Regions from separate parts of the Exiguobacterium sp. E4787 genome, predicted to be linked through region 1. Evidence: riboswitches for the same ligand, from Rfam matches in the RefSeq annotation. Region 1 holds a riboswitch; the other holds the start of a gene.
The links. Region 1 has a riboswitch for S-adenosylmethionine ahead of metK (methionine adenosyltransferase). Riboswitches for the same ligand answer to the same signal wherever they lie in the genome.
Positions count from the first base shown of each region.

Region 2: it holds a riboswitch for S-adenosylmethionine, as region 1 does, so the genes downstream of both, KNP80_RS10125 (MetQ/NlpA family ABC transporter substrate-binding protein) here and metK (methionine adenosyltransferase) in region 1, are expected to answer to the same signal.

Region 1 covers NZ_JACSLY010000001.1:398,143-406,019, forward strand. The annotation lists gene KNP80_RS02060 (hypothetical protein) at 42-539, shown strand; gene metK (methionine adenosyltransferase) at 579-1,787, opposite strand; SAM riboswitch class I at 1,920-2,039, opposite strand; gene pckA (phosphoenolpyruvate carboxykinase (ATP)) at 2,355-3,926, shown strand; gene KNP80_RS02075 (alpha/beta hydrolase family protein) at 3,962-4,717, opposite strand; gene ytkD (RNA deprotection pyrophosphohydrolase) at 4,698-5,171, opposite strand; gene KNP80_RS02085 (glucose-6-phosphate isomerase) at 5,270-6,622, opposite strand; gene KNP80_RS02090 (iron-containing alcohol dehydrogenase) at 6,730-7,877, opposite strand, start outside.
Region 2 covers NZ_JACSLY010000008.1:46,556-54,432, reverse strand. The annotation lists gene KNP80_RS10155 (hypothetical protein) at 1-1,168, opposite strand, end outside; gene KNP80_RS10150 (hypothetical protein) at 1,180-2,472, opposite strand; gene KNP80_RS10145 (DUF302 domain-containing protein) at 2,577-2,960, opposite strand; gene KNP80_RS10140 (Spx/MgsR family RNA polymerase-binding regulatory protein) at 3,133-3,528, shown strand; gene KNP80_RS10135 (methionine ABC transporter permease) at 3,556-4,218, opposite strand; gene KNP80_RS10130 (methionine ABC transporter ATP-binding protein) at 4,190-5,224, opposite strand; gene KNP80_RS10125 (MetQ/NlpA family ABC transporter substrate-binding protein) at 5,234-6,055, opposite strand; SAM riboswitch class I at 6,128-6,232, opposite strand; gene KNP80_RS10120 (iron-containing alcohol dehydrogenase) at 6,273-7,289, opposite strand; gene KNP80_RS10115 (aminotransferase class I/II-fold pyridoxal phosphate-dependent enzyme) at 7,286-7,877, opposite strand, start outside.

The DNA of each region.
Region 1 (7,877 bases):
TATAAGAGTATCAATGCCAACTTACAAAAAGGAGTGTTATCATGGAACCGAAATTGCAGCATGACCCACAAGTCGAGCAATCCAATCATCCGAACCGTCAGTTTGAACAAACGAGCACAGGAGGTCCAAAAATCACAGTCGTGACCGGGATGCTCCTCGGCGCCCTCGTCGGCGGCCTGCTCGCCTTACTTAGCACGTCGAACCGTGAGAACACGAAACAGTCGTTCTCGAGCGCGAAGTCATCGGTCGGCGGTCTCGTCGATACGGTCAAGCAAGACCCGGCCGGAACGGCGTCACAGGTCATCGGTCAAGTGAAAGCAGCGACCGAGGTCATTCAAGACGTCGCGACCGACGTGCAAAACGTCTATGAAAAAGTCGCCGGTGAAGTTGATACGGTCAAACAAGACGTGAACAAAGTCGTCGGGACGGCGCAAGAAGCGAAATCGGATTTACAATCAATCGGCGAGAAAGTCGTCGAAGCGAAAGATACGGCACTTGGCAAAGAGAACACGACAACTGAACATAAGCCGCAAACCTAAAGAAAACGACCTTTCGAGTGAAAGGTCGTTTTTCTATGCTTATGCGAAGCGTTTCGCGCCTTCTTCGAGCACTGCCGCTTTATCCGTTTGCTCCCATGGGAGTTCCACGTCTGTACGACCGAAGTGGCCGTAAGCTGCTGTCTGCTTGTAGATTGGGCGACGAAGGTCGAGCATCTTGATGATACCCGCCGGACGGAGGTCGAAGTTCTCACGAACGAGTTCGACGAGCTCAGTCTCGCTCAATTTGCCTGTGCCGAACGTATCGACCGCAATCGATACCGGGTGAGCAACACCGATTGCGTAAGCAAGTTGAACTTCTGCTTTGTCAGCGAGTCCCGCTGCGACGAGGTTTTTCGCCACGTAACGAGCTGCATATGCTGCTGAACGGTCAACTTTGGTAGGATCTTTACCTGAGAACGCGCCGCCGCCGTGACGTGCGTATCCACCGTACGTATCGACGATGATTTTGCGTCCTGTAAGGCCTGCATCCCCTTGTGGTCCACCGATTACGAAGCGGCCAGTCGGGTTGATGAAGTATTTTGTTTCCGCGTCGATGAGTTCAGCCGGGATGACTGCATCGATGACGTGCTTTTTCAAATCAGCTTGGATTTGCTCGAGCGTGATGTCTTCTGCGTGTTGTGTCGAGATGACGATTGTGTCGATGCGAACTGGGTTGTTCGCTTCGTCGTATTCGACTGTCACTTGTGTCTTACCGTCTGGGCGAAGGTAAGCGAGCGTGCCGTTTTTACGAACTTCTGCCAAACGACGTGACAATTTGTGAGCGAGTGAAATCGGGAGCGGCATGAGTTCCGGCGTCTCTTTTGTTGCGTAACCGAACATGAGACCTTGGTCACCAGCACCGATCGCATCGATTTCTTCTTCAGTCATTTGTCCTTCACGAGCTTCGAGCGCTTGGTCAACACCTTGCGCGATGTCTACCGATTGCTCATCGATCGATGTGAGGACTGCACAAGTCTCTGCATCGAAACCATATTTCGCACGTGTGTAGCCGATCTCACGAACAGTTTCACGAACAACTTTCGGGATATCCACGTAAGTTGATGTTGTGATTTCACCTGCTACGAGCACGAGACCTGTTGTGACAGACGTCTCAGCCGCAACGCGGGCGTTTGGATCTTCAGCTAAAATTGCATCCAAAATCGCATCTGAGATTTGGTCACAAATTTTATCCGGATGTCCTTCCGTGACGGACTCCGAAGTGAAAAGTCGACGGTTCAAGTTTGCCATTTCGAAAAACCTCCTATAATAAAGGGTGATGTGTGGACGGTACTCGTTCCCCTTACGCGTTGCTTTGGGACGGTAATGAAAAAAACCTCTCGCCATGTTCAAATGGGAAAGGTTGAATCGTTCTTCCTTACCCTCTTATCGTTCGAAGCTTACGCTTCGCTTCAGGATAGCACCTTTTCCGAATAACAATGAAAAATCGGACGGTTGCTGGGCTTCGTAGGGCCTTGTTCCCTCCACCGCTCAGAATAAGAGTATCCGTTACGAAGACCATCATATAAATGACACCCCGTTCTGTCAAGCGTATCGACCGAATTCGTCAAACTTTTCACAAACGGTCAAATAGTTATGTTTGTGAAATATCAAACATTTTTTTGTCCGTTTTGGTTTTTGTACTATGACCTGGTACAGAATATGTTAGAATGACAATGTAAGAAAGCGCTTACTTTAAAGGGTAAAAAATGCTTGTCTTTGATTAGTATGTCACATATAATAAAAACGTCATACTGATTAAACGCGGAAGTATGCGGATTTCATCCACATCTATTTAGGGGAAAGGTGGGATTCAGGATGGCTACAACGCTCCTGAAAATCGAAGAATTAATTAAAGGTGCCGACATGATGCGGAACTTGACGGTTCCAGAACTGGTGGAAGAAGCCATTCACAACGGTGAGGGCGTACTGACGAAAGACGGGGCTTTATCGGTCAGTACTGGGAAATTCACAGGACGGTCACCGAAAGACAAATTCGTCGTGCAAGATGAAGTCAGCAACCATTTAGTAGACTGGGGTCCGGTCAACCAACCGATCGCGGAAGAGAAGTTCACCGCGCTGCTCGACAAAGTGTTGACGCACCTCGAAACGAAAGACAAGCTTTATTATCTCGAGGCGTCTGCAGGGGCAGACGAGCACTATACGCTCCCGGTCCGTGCCATCACGGAATACGCGTGGCACAACTTGTTCGCCAAACAGTTGTTCTTGCGCGAATGGCCGACGAAAGGTGCCTTCGAGCCATTCACGGTCATCTATGCACCGAGTTATAAGGCCGACCCAGTCGTCGACGGGACGAACTCCGAAACGTTTATTCTCGTCTCATTCGCCAAGCGGACCATTCTGATCGGGGGAACAGAATACGGCGGCGAGATTAAAAAATCGATTTTCTCGGTCATGAACTTCTTGTTGCCGGAACAACATGTGTTATCGATGCACTGCTCGGCAAACGTATCGGACGCCGGCGAGACGGCCCTCTTCTTCGGTCTATCGGGAACTGGGAAGACGACACTGTCGGCCGACCCGGAACGTCATTTGATTGGGGATGACGAGCACGGTTGGTCACCCGACGGCGTCTTCAATATCGAGGGCGGTTGCTACGCGAAGACGATCAATTTGTCGCGCGAGAACGAGCCGGAAATCTACGATGCCATCCGTTTCGGCTCATTGATTGAGAACGTCGTCTTGGACGAGAACCGGGCACCGGATTATAAGAATATCTCGCTCACCGAGAACACACGGGCCGCCTATCCGATTCAATTCATCGATAACGCGATGCTTCCGTCACGGGCCGGTCATCCGAACACGATCGTCTTCTTGACGGCCGATGCATACGGGGTATTGCCTCCAATCAGCAAATTGACGAAAGAGCAGGCGATGTACCACTTCTTGTCAGGGTATACGTCAAAACTCGCCGGCACGGAGCGCGGCGTCACTGAACCACAGGCGACGTTCTCGACCTGCTTCGGGTCACCGTTCTTGCCACTCGCACCGGAGCGCTATGCGGACATGCTCGGTACGCTGATTGAGAAGCACGACGTCGACGTCTATCTCGTCAACACGGGTTGGACCGGGGGCGCGTACGGAGAAGGATCACGGATGAAGCTCGCCTATACACGGGCGATGGTGAACGCGGCGGTCAACGGCAAATTGCGTGACGTCGAGACGACGCGCCACGACATTTTCAATGTCGAGATTCCACGCCACATTGATGGCGTGCCAGGCGACGTGCTCAATCCGCGGGACACATGGAAAGACGGAGCGCGCTACGATGCCGAGGCAACGGCGCTCGCCCGGAAGTTCCAGGACAATTTCAAACGATTCACGAAAGCGAGTGAGGCGGTCGTTGCGGCCGGACCAATCATCGTATAACGAAAAATGAGACGATTGCCGATTCGGCAGTCGTCTCATTTTTTTGAGTTGGCGAGCATCCAGTCCATCGCCGCATCGGTCGTCTTCCATTTTTCCCAAAACGGGAGTTGATGGGCGAACGGGACGACCCAAAGTTCGGCCCGCTCCCCCATCCGTTCCGCGACCGCCGTCGCATGGCGCAGGCGGACTTGTTCATCATCGGTGCCGTGAATCAACAACGTCGGTGCATCCCATTCCTTGTAGAGCGGCGAGCGCTCGACATAAGCTGCACGTGCCGCTTCCGGGTCGCCCCCGGTCATACGGCGCAACATCTTCCGCATCGAACGCTGTTCTTCATACGTCCACTCGAGATTGGTCACACCCGCCCATGACGTGACGGACGTGAGCGGTCGTTCCGCGGCGAGCGACAACGCCATCATGCCCCCGCGCGAGAAACCAAGGGCATGAATGAACGTATCCGTTCGACGGACGCGATCGTAGAGAGACAGGACGTCCTCTAAATCGGCGCCACCGAAGTCCTCTTTCCCGCTTCCGCCATGGTTACCCCGGTAAACAGGCGCTACGACATGAAAACCTTTGGCAGCGAACTGCATCAACCGGGGCAAACGCACATCCCCGATGCGTCCTGTTCCGCCGCGTAGATAGAACAAGACGTGTCCGTTCGGCCGTTTCGGTGTGATCGTATAGGCGACGACGTCCTCACCGTCACGCGTCGCATACCAGCCACGATGGACCGGGTAACCGGCATATGGCGGCAGGACCTCGACCTTGTCAAACCAATTGTTTTTCATAGAGCACCTTCATCGTTTCCGGTAGCACCCGGTCTTTCATCATGAAGCTGTACCGATTGTTGCGGAGCAGATTCGTCGGCAATTCCTTCATAAGGACGGCCCCATCGGTCTCGTCGACCGCCGGATGATCGTCGAAACGTTCGATTTCGGCGAAATAAATATTTTTAATGACCGTGTCGCCGCGCCCGAGCACGCGATATTGGCCGAGATAATGGAGCGTCTTCACGACACCGCCCGTCTCTTCATACACTTCCCGAATCGCAGCATCATCCTCGTGTTCGCCGGGTTCAACTTTCCCACCCGGAAACTCGAGCCCACGCTGTTTATGCTTCGTCAGTACCCATTGATTTTCATAGCGAGCGACGACCCAGACGTGGAGCGGCGTATCCGAAAATGGATAGTGCGCAAAGCTCAACTCGACTTTATTGTGATAGTAGTCCGTGAATGTCAACATAGTCCATCCCTTTCTTTCCCCTGTCTACTCTCACTTTACCTTGTCTTCCACTAGTTTCAAACAAAAAAATAGGCCCGCCGGAGCGGACCTACTCAAAATTATTGGTTCAAGCGCTTTTCAAGCTCAGCTTTTTGCTCTTCGTAACCTGGTTTTCCAAGCAACGCGAACATGTTCGCTTTATACGCTTCAACGCCTGGTTGGTTGAACGGATTCACTCCGAGAATGTATCCGCTCATCGCGCATGCCTTCTCGAAGAAGTAGAACAAGTAACCGAGGTGGTACGGCGTCATCTCTGGCAATTCGACGACGAGGTTCGGGACTTCTCCGTCAGTGTGGGCGAGGAGTGTTCCTTCAGCCGCCTTGTCGTTGACGAATTGAATCGTCTCACCAGCGAGGAAATTCAAGCCATCGAGGTCTTGTGAATCTTCCGGCACGTTCATCGCGTGACGGACGTTCGTGACACGGATAACCGTCTCGAACAAGTCACGACGACCTTCCTGAATGTATTGTCCCATCGAGTGGAGATCCGTCGAGAAGTCGACCGCCGCCGGGAAAATCCCTTTGTTGTCTTTTCCTTCTGACTCGCCATAAAGCTGTTTCCACCACTCCGATACATAATGCAAGGCTGGTTCGTAGTTGACGAGCAACTCGATTGACTTGCCTTTCGCATACAAGGCGTTACGGACGACCGCGTACTGGTACGCTTCGTTGTCAGCCAAGTTCGGAGACGAGTATGCCGTTTGGGCATCGCGAGCACCTTCCATGAGGGCATCGATGTCGATGCCTGCTGCTGCAATCGGAAGGAGTCCGACCGGTGTGAGCACCGAGAAGCGACCTCCAACGTCATCTGGAATCACGAACGTCTCGTAGCCTTCTGCATCCGCGAGCGTCTTCAAGGCGCCACGGGCACGGTCTGTCGTCGCATAAATACGTTCACGTGCGCCATCTTGACCATACTTGTCTTCCATAAACTGTTTGAGGACACGGAACGCGATGGCCGGTTCAGTCGTCGTTCCCGATTTCGAGATGACGTTGACTGAGACGTCCTTGCCTTCGAGCACGTGGAGCAACTCCGTCAAGTATGTCGACGAGATGTTGTGGCCGGCGAAGAAGACTTGTGGTGCGTTGCGTTCTTCCTTAGTTAACACGTTGAAGAATGAATGTTGGAGCATCTCGATTGCCGCGCGTGCGCCGAGGTATGATCCACCGATTCCGACGACGACGAGGACGTCCGAGTTTTCGCGGATTCGTTCCGCAGCCGCTTTGATGCGAGCAAACTCATCCGTATCGTAGTTTGTTGGAAGGTCGACCCACCCAAGGAAATCGCTACCTGCCCCGCTGCGGTCGTGAATGACCGAATGCATTGCTTTCACGGTTTCTTGCAATTGATTGACTTCGTGTTCCCCGACGAAAGACAGGGCGTTTGAATAATCGAAACGTACAGTTGACATGTCATTTCCTCCTTATAAATCGCTCATTGACGAGCCATACATGACCCATCATAAACGGAAACGTCGGATTCGTTCAATCATTATTGCAAAATAGGCATCAAATCGCCTTATTTGCTTAATTCAAGAATTGCTGCCACGTCTTCACGTTCAAGCGTACGGAAGCGACCGAATGCGCCTCGTTTCATCGCCGAGTCGAGGATGGCGTCAAATGTCGATTCATCGATGTCATAGTCACGGAGTGAGCTTGGTGCACCGAGCTCGTCGAAGAAGGCGCGGACAGCTGCAATCGTCCGTTTCGCCGTCTCAAGATCGTTACCGGCCGGTTCAACGTTGAACACTTCCGTCCCGAGGCGTGCAAAGCGAGCGGCGTTGTCTTCTTCAAGCACGTGCTCCATCCAGCGCGGGAACAAGATTGCGAGTCCGCCTGCGTGTGGGATGTCATGGACAGCCGAGACCGCATGCTCGATGTTGTGTGACGCCCAGTCGCCCGAGGCGCCCATTTGGAGCACACCGTTCAAGGCGATTGTTCCAGCGAACAAGATGATGGCGCGCAAGTCGACGTTCTCCAAGTCATTGACGAGTTTCGGTGCCGATTCGACGACCGCTTTCAACACGCCTTCCGTCATACGCTCTTGGACCGGCGCATGGTTCGGGTGGAAGTATTGCTCGAAGCAATGGCTCATCATGTCGACGATGCCGTAAATCGTTTGATCTTTCGGTACCGATACCGTATAACGCGGATCGAGAATCGAGAACGTCGGATAGACGAGCGGGTGACCCCAACCATACTTCTCTTGCGTCTCCCAGTTCGTGATGACCGAGCCCGAGTTCATTTCAGAGCCAGTCGCTGCGAGCGTGAGCACCGTACCGAACGGGACCGCTTCTGTCGGAATGTGGTCGCGAAGCACGATATCCCAAGCGTCGCCTTCATACGGGATGGCCGCCGAGATAAGTTTCGTACAATCGATGACCGAACCACCGCCGACCGCGAGCAACGCGTCGATGTTCTCTTCGCGTGCTTTTTTGACCGCGCGACGTACCGTCTCGATGCGCGGGTTCGGCTCGACGCCTGAGAAGTCGACGTAGTCGATTCCGGCATTGTTTAACTCGGCCACGACTTCTTCGTACGTGCCGTTCTTTTTGATGCTCCCGCCTCCATAGACGAGCATCACTTTCTTGGCGTCAAGTGCCTGTAACTCGCTCGCGAGTTTTTCGATTTGATGAGTCCCGAAAATAAGTTTCGTCGGGTTTTTGT
Region 2 (7,877 bases), on a different contig from region 1:
CATAGACATCGACTTTTTTCGACCGTTGCTGATAACTGACTTCGAACTGTTGACCGAGATTCCCACGCAACAGCGTCAAATACTTATAGTCATTCATTTCACCACTCTTCGTCGACGGGCGCGCGGTCTCGACGGCTTCGACCAACCGATCATAAGCTTTGCCGCTCACGTTCACAGCATCAGGGTAAGGGAGCGGGACTTCCCGGTGATACGGATACTGATGGAGGTAAGCGACCGCTATCTCGTCTTGATCTGCAGAATCGGTCAAGAGAGGGCTCGTTCGATAGCGCATCGACACGGTTTTTGTTACGTTTTGTCCGTCCACGTCAATCGTGACGTCATATAGCGGATAGGCTGTCATCGGTTCCATCGTGCCACCGTTATGGATTCGACGGAAGGTTAAACTGTCAGCCCCGTTGAGCAAATCGGCATCTTGTAAAATGGAGGAGGAATAGCGAGCCTTGTCTCCACCATAAGACTGGAGCAGATGAGGCATGTTCGTGGCCTTATCTCGTCCTAATGCGATAAACACATCGGACGGTCTAAGGTTCGGCAAAAAGTGGAAAGATGGGGTAAAGTACCCCCCTTCTTCAATCCCAATCTCGACCGTGCCACTAAATCCAGGCGAAATCCTCATAAGTGTGACCGGATACGGTTCGATGTCTTGTTCATTGTCATAGAAGGCGTCCGGCTTATGTAACGCAGCCCGTTCATTTTCGGTCGCGATATAGACGGTCGGAAGAGCAGACATTTCAGTTCCGACCTCGTCTTTCAAGTAGGCAGGTCTTTCTGCAAGCTCGACGGCCCGATACCCTTCCATCCCGTCCATCCGGTCTGATTTACAGAGCGCATAGATTGTATCCCCCTCGACATAGGTCACTTCATTAAAACTATATCCATAATAGTCATCATTCATAAGCGGGGCCCGGGTCGCATACGCCATTCCAAGCACGGAAAACGTCTCTCCATTCAGTTCGGACAGGGGTTCACCGTCTTCACATTGGTTCAATATGGCTTCGGCATCCACTACAGGCTCCTGACTGTTCATCGTAACCCGCTCGGCCTGCCAATGCTCCTCGATATGGCCATAGCGGACGACGTCAACGTCTTCCGAGCAGCCTGCCGTCAACCATAACAGTGACAATGCCATCAACGCTCGTTTTTTCATATTCAACCCACTCATTTCTTCTTCAAGTCAGGGAAGTAGGACAAGAACGTCTCGGCCCCTTCGCTCGTCAGTTTGTACGTTTCGTCGGTCGAGCGGTCGGTCACGTAAATATCCAGCTTCTTCGAGCGCTGTTTATACGTCACCTCGAACTCTTGTCCCTTGTGTCCATCGACGATTGTTAAAAGCGGATAGTCGCCTTCATCACCTTGACGCTTCGTCGGTTCAGCGGAATTGATCGCTTGGACGAGGTCATCCATCTCGTTCCCCGCTGCTTTTAAAAGAACCGGGTATGACAACGGAGATTCCGGGTTGAACGGCTGTTGATGAAGATAAACGAGCGGACCGACCACAAGTGGCATGTAGTCTTCGTCAGGTTGCGTCTCGAGCTGCTTTCGTTCCGCTGTCGATAATAAGTCAGAAGTGCGGTATGTGAACGTCATCGTCTCATTGACGACTTTTCCATCACGAGTATAGGTGAACTCATACAATGGATAAGTCTGGTCCGGGACGAGCTCCGCCTCGAGGGGGATGCGCTCGACGCTCAACGCTTCATATGTAAGCCCTTCTGCGGTTTGGTCAATCATCGACTCGAGTGGAGTCACCGAGAAATAAAGATCCGCAAACATGAGCAGCAAATACGGTTTCTCAGTAATCGTGTCGTAACCGATCGCTACTTTGATATCTTTCATGCTGGCCATCGACGGATCGAACGAGAACAACGGATATGGACTCGGCATTCCCCCGATTTCTACTTCAATCTCACCGTACAGAGCCGGGGAAAAGGCGACGAGCGTTTCGAGGAACGGTTCAATCGGGTTGCCTGACTCGTTCAATTCATCGGCATCCCGTAAGGCGGTTTTGGCGGACTTATCGGCCGGACCGACGACTGGATAACGACCGATCGGTGTCCCTGTTGATACGTCCACATCGTCAGGGAACGACTCGATCACTTCCGCCGAGTAGCGGTTCGAGGCCATGTCACGACAAAGCACATAATTCTCATCCCCTTTCATATATGATACGGCCTTGAACGCATACTCCTCACCCGTGTCCGTCATCGGATAGCGGTTCGCCACGATCGTATCGAACACGATCAAGTCGCCTTCCAGCTCGGTCGTCAACTTACCGCTACAGGCTTCAAGCGTCTCATCGGCTGAATGAAGGGAAATCAACTCCTCCTTGGCATACTTGCTGACGGTCCAATGCGCGTCGACGTAAGACAAGTTTACGACGTCCGGCTTTTCCACACCGCAACCAACCAATAAGCCTGTGGATAGTACAAATAAACCGACTAACTTTTTCAAATCATCCGCCCCTCACCATTTATTTGTACCAATTTTACCATTATATTACTTTAGGAGGGAACACGAAAAAACCCGTCCGACGACCTGGACGGGTTCAATGACCGTTACACAGTTTTATCGATGGCTCGGGTCAATCTCGTCTCGACATCGCGTGCTACAGCTTGGAGCGACTCATCCTCGATCAGTTCGATCAGTTTCGTCGGCTTTGGCATCCCGACATGGGTCGACCCGTCTTTCGTGAAGACGGCGAGCTTGCATGGGAGGAAATAACCGCCTTCCCGGTGCGCCGTGATGACTTTTTTCGCTTCTTTTGGATTGCACACTTCGAGGATGCGGTAGTCCCCATCAATCGCTTGACCTTTCTCTTCGAGCGTCTCACTCAAATTGAAGTCCCAAAGCACCCCGAACTCTTCCTCTTTGAGCGTCGTTTTCAGTTTCTCGACGACCGCTTCGACCGTCTGATCGGTCTTGACCGTGTAATCAAACATGTGAACCTCTCCTAAGATGTAGTCTCTCTCGTTTTGTACCCGAAGTGAGGACCGACAAATTGTCTGTTTGGTCGAAAAAAGTATATGTGATTTGAAACATATTCGATGTCCGTCACGTATGTATGAGAGAAAATAAAGAAGTCCAACCTTACGTAAAGGAGAAGTGGTTGCCGTGACGGTCACCGTATTCACACATACAAGCTGCAGTTCTTCCCGTAAGACGATCGATTGGTTACGCGAACAGAACATCCCGTTCATCGAGAAAAAATTGACCGACCAAGGGATGTCATTCACCGAGTTCAAAGATATGCTCCGCCTCACCGAGAACGGGACGACCGACCTGCTGTCCGTCCAAAAGAGCGTGTATAAACAAGCGGCGGATCAACTCGACGAGATGTCGCTCCGTGAGCTGTACAGTTTCGTGGCGTCGCATCCCCAGATTTTAAAAAGTCCCATCGTCGTCGACGACAACCGGATTCAAATCGGGTTCAGCGAGAAAGAGATCCGGACGTTCATCCCGCGCCATGACCGCATCGCCGAATTGAAACGATTACTCGACAACAAGTAAGAGCCCTGCCGAAGCAGAGCTCTTTTCTTATGCCTTCTTGAGTCGGGCCGCCAAGCGGTTGCCGAACGATTGAATCGATTGGACGAGCAGAATCAAGACGAAGATGGTCACGTACATGACCTCCGGCTCGAATCGAAGATGCCCGTACTGATAGGCGATATCGCCGAGTCCACCGGCCCCGACGAGTCCGGCCATCGCGGTCGCCCCGATCAAACCGATCGTCGCGATCGTCAAACCGAGCACAATCGAGGAGCGGGCCTCCCGAATCAATACGTACCAGATGATTTTCCGGGTCGAGATGCCCATCGCCTCATACGCCTCGACGACGCCGCGGTCGACCTCGAGCAGCGCCGACTCCATGAGTCGCGCGATATACGGGGCCGTGAACACGATTAGCGGTAACAGCACGCCTTGGACGCCGATCGTCGTTCCCATGATGAAGCGGGTGAACGGGAGGATGAAGAATAAGAGAATGATGAATGGGATTGAACGGACGACGTTGATGACGCTCGACAAGATGCCGTAGAAATAACGGTTGGCGAGCCGCCCGTGCGGTCGCGTCAAGACGAGCAGCGTCCCGAGCGGCAGTCCGATCAACGTCGAGATGACGAGCGCGATGCCGGTCATCGTGAGCGTCTGAATCGTCCCCGTCCAAATCAAGTCACCCCAATTTTCCCAAAACTGAAGCATGGTTCGTCACCTCCTTCACTTTCACACCGCTCGCCTCTAAGAAACGGACGGCTTGGTCGGTCTGGGCCTTATCGCCGTCCAAATGGACGAGCAGATTACCGACGAGACCACCTTTCAACTTTTTGATGCCGCCCCCGATGATGTTCGGCAGTAAGCCGAACCGTTTCGTCAATTGGGCGAGCACGGCCTGTTCACTTTGATGGCCGATGAACGACAAGTTGACGAGCGTCCCGTGCGTGCTCAATTCGTCGACGACCTCTTTCGGGACATCGAGGTTCGTTTTCAAGAATTTGCGCGTCGTCGCATGCTGCGGGTCAGAGAACACGTCGAGCACGTTCCCTTCTTCGATGATCCGGCCGGCCTCGATAACCGCGACCCGGTCGCAGATGCGCTCGATGACTTCCATCTCGTGGGTGATGAGGAAAATCGTCAGCCCGAGCTCGCGGTTGATGTCGAGCAACAGGTCGAGGATCGACTCGGTCGTCTCTGGGTCGAGCGCGCTCGTCGCCTCGTCGCTGAGCAAGATGTCCGGCTCATGCGCGAGGGCGCGGGCGATGGCGACACGTTGCTTCTGTCCGCCCGACAATTGCTCCGGGTAATGTTTCCGATGGTCCGTCAATCCGACGATGTCGAGATACTTGTCGACACGCTCACGGATCGTGCGCTTATCAAGCCCCTCGAGACGGAGCGGGATGGCGACGTTCTCTTCGACGGTCGCCGTCTTCAGCAGGTTGTAATGTTGGAAAATCATCCCGATGCGATGACGCAGCTTCGAGAGCCCTCGTTTGTCGAGTCTCGTGATGTCCTGTCCTTCGATTTCGACCTGGCCCGACGTCGGGCGTTCGAGCAGGTTGATCATACGGATGAGCGTGCTCTTGCCGGCCCCGCTTCGCCCGATGATACCGAAGATTTCGCCTTTATCGATGGTGAGCGAGACGTCGTCGAGTGCGGTGACGGCACTTTTATTTACCGTGAACGTCTTCGTGATGCCTTTAAGTGCGATCATAGGCCCTCCTTAAAACGCCGGGACGATCGAGCCGTCGAACGTCTCTTCGATGAACGTCCGGACCTCGTCCGAGTGATAGTACGATTTGAGCGTGGCGACGACTTCGTCATCCTTGTTGTCGGTGCGGACGACGACGTAGTTCGGATACGGGTTGTCGACCGTGTCCTCGTGGAACAAAGCGTCCTCGTTGATGGACAGGCCGGCACCCATCGCGAAGTTCGTGTTGATGGCCGCGAGCGCGACTTCCGGGAGCTGGGTCGGGAGCTGCGACGCCTCGAGCTCGATGAATTCAAGGTTGAGCGGGTTCTCGGCAATATCGCGTTTCGTCGCCTTGTCCGTCAAGCCTTCCTTCAGCGTGATGAGTCCCGCTGTCTCATACAGACGTAGCGCCCGCAACTCGTTCGCCGGGTCGTTCGGGACAGCGACCTTGTCGCCTTCTTTTAAATCTTTAATGTCCGTCAACTTCTCTGAGTAGAGACCCATCGGGAAGGCGACGGTCTTGAACACGTCGTCGATTTTATAGTCTTTATCGGCTTTTTGCAGTTCGAGGAATGAGAGCGTCTGATAGCTGTTGACGTCGAGGCTGCCCTCGGCGAGCGCTGTGTTCGGCGTATTGTAGTCGTTGAACACCTTGATATCAAGCTCGAGTCCGTCTTCGGCCGCGAGTTCTTTCACTTTCTCGGCGATCTGTTGGTGCGGCCCGCCCGTGACGCCGATCGTGAGCGACTCCGTGCTGAGCGCCTCACTTGCGTCCGATTGTCCGCATGCTGAGAGCGCGATGGCGGCGAGTAGTGATGTTCCTGCAAGTACTGTTTTCTGTTTGATGTTCATTTGTTTTCCTCCTCCAAAATGAAAGCCCGCTACTCATTCAGAGTGGCGGGCACGACAAGTCAAAGTCGGACACGCTCATCTCCCAGACGATTTCGTCTGTTGGAATTAGCACCATGATCATTACGATCTGGTTGCCGGGTTTCACAGGGCCAGTCCCTCCACCACTCTTGATAAGCAATCGGTCTATTTAGTTGTTATCATCTTACTTTTAATTGGTTTAATTGTAAATAGATAATTGTAAATTTTCAAAAATTATTTTCAGAAAATCTTTATCGAGCGGTGCCGGCAATTGTTGCAGCTCGGTCTCCGTCATGACGGAGTCGACCAGTACCGGGATGTCGCTCGACCCGACCCCGAGCGCCGCGAGCGTCGTCGGGGCACCGAACCGTTTCAACCAGGCTTCCAAATACGGGGCATCGGCCGAGCGCCGCAAGCGCTCTTGGACGATTAGGCCGAAGCCGACCTTGTCTCCGTGCAAGAATGAGTGGGTCGACTCGAACCGGCTGAGCGAGTTATGGACCGCATGGCCTACGGCGACGCGTGTCCCGGCGTCACCAAAGCCACCGACGGCGCCGCCGATGGCGAGCACGTGATCGACCGCGAAGCGGACGTCGTCACTATACGACTCAAAAGCGTGCTCGCTCAATTCAAGTTCGACGAGACGCCCGCACTGTTCGGCCAAGACGAGTCCGGTGTTGACGCCGGCGTCAGCTGAGCTGTCACCACTCAAATAACGGGCCTCGTAAAACTTCGCGACCGTGTCGATGACACCTGCCCGGAAGTATTCATATGGTGAGCGAGAGATGACCCGTGAGTCGACGATGACCCGTTCGATGACGACGCGGAACATGTCGTAGCGGTCGTAGCTCCCGTCCTCCTGATAGACGACGCTGAGCGGTGTGAACGCCGCACAGTTGGAGGCGAGCGTTGGGACGACGATGAGCGGGACGTTCCGTTGATAGGCGACAAGTTTGGCCGTATCGACGAGCTTGCCGCCGCCGATGGCGATTAACACGTCGGCGTCAAACGGTTTGAGCCGTTCGACTTCCGAGTCCGTGCACTCCCCGCTGAACCTTGTTGCCGGATAGTCCGCGATTCCCGGATCGATTTCCCGAACGATGCCATATCCGTTCTGACCGTGCAGGACGTGGGCACGTCGGCCGTCGACTAAGTCATCGAGACGGTCGAGCGCGTCATCGGCGTGGTCATATTCAAGGACGGCCTGACGAATCATGCCCGCACCTCCTCATAGGCGGCAAACAACCGCTCGATTCGTTCGACGGCCTCGTCAATCTTCGGTTCCGGTGAGACGAGGCCGAAGCGGACGTATCCGTTCCCTTCCGAGCCGAAGAAATAGCCCGGGGTGACGGCGACACCGGCTTCATGCAGCAGTTTCCGCGAGAACGACTTGGCATCACCCTCAGGCACTTTCGCCCAGACGAAGAACGAGCCTTCCGGCGGTTCGACGGCCCAGCCGGCCCGGTTCAACCCGTCGATCAGGCGATCACGCCGTGCCTCGTACAGTCGTGCCAAGTCATCGCGAATAGTACGGGGCGCCTCGAGTGCGGCGACGGCCGCCGCCTGGATGGCCGAGAACACGCTGACGTGGACGTGGTCCTGATACGTGTTGATCGCCTCGATGATGTCCGCGTTCCCGACGGCGAAGGCGACGCGCCAACCGGACATGTTGAACGCTTTCGACATCGTATATACCTCGATGCCCACTTCTTTCGCCCCTTCCGCCTGCAGGAAACTCGGCGGGACATGTCCATCGAATCCGATGCTGCCGTATGCGAAATCGTGGACGACCATCAAGTCCCGC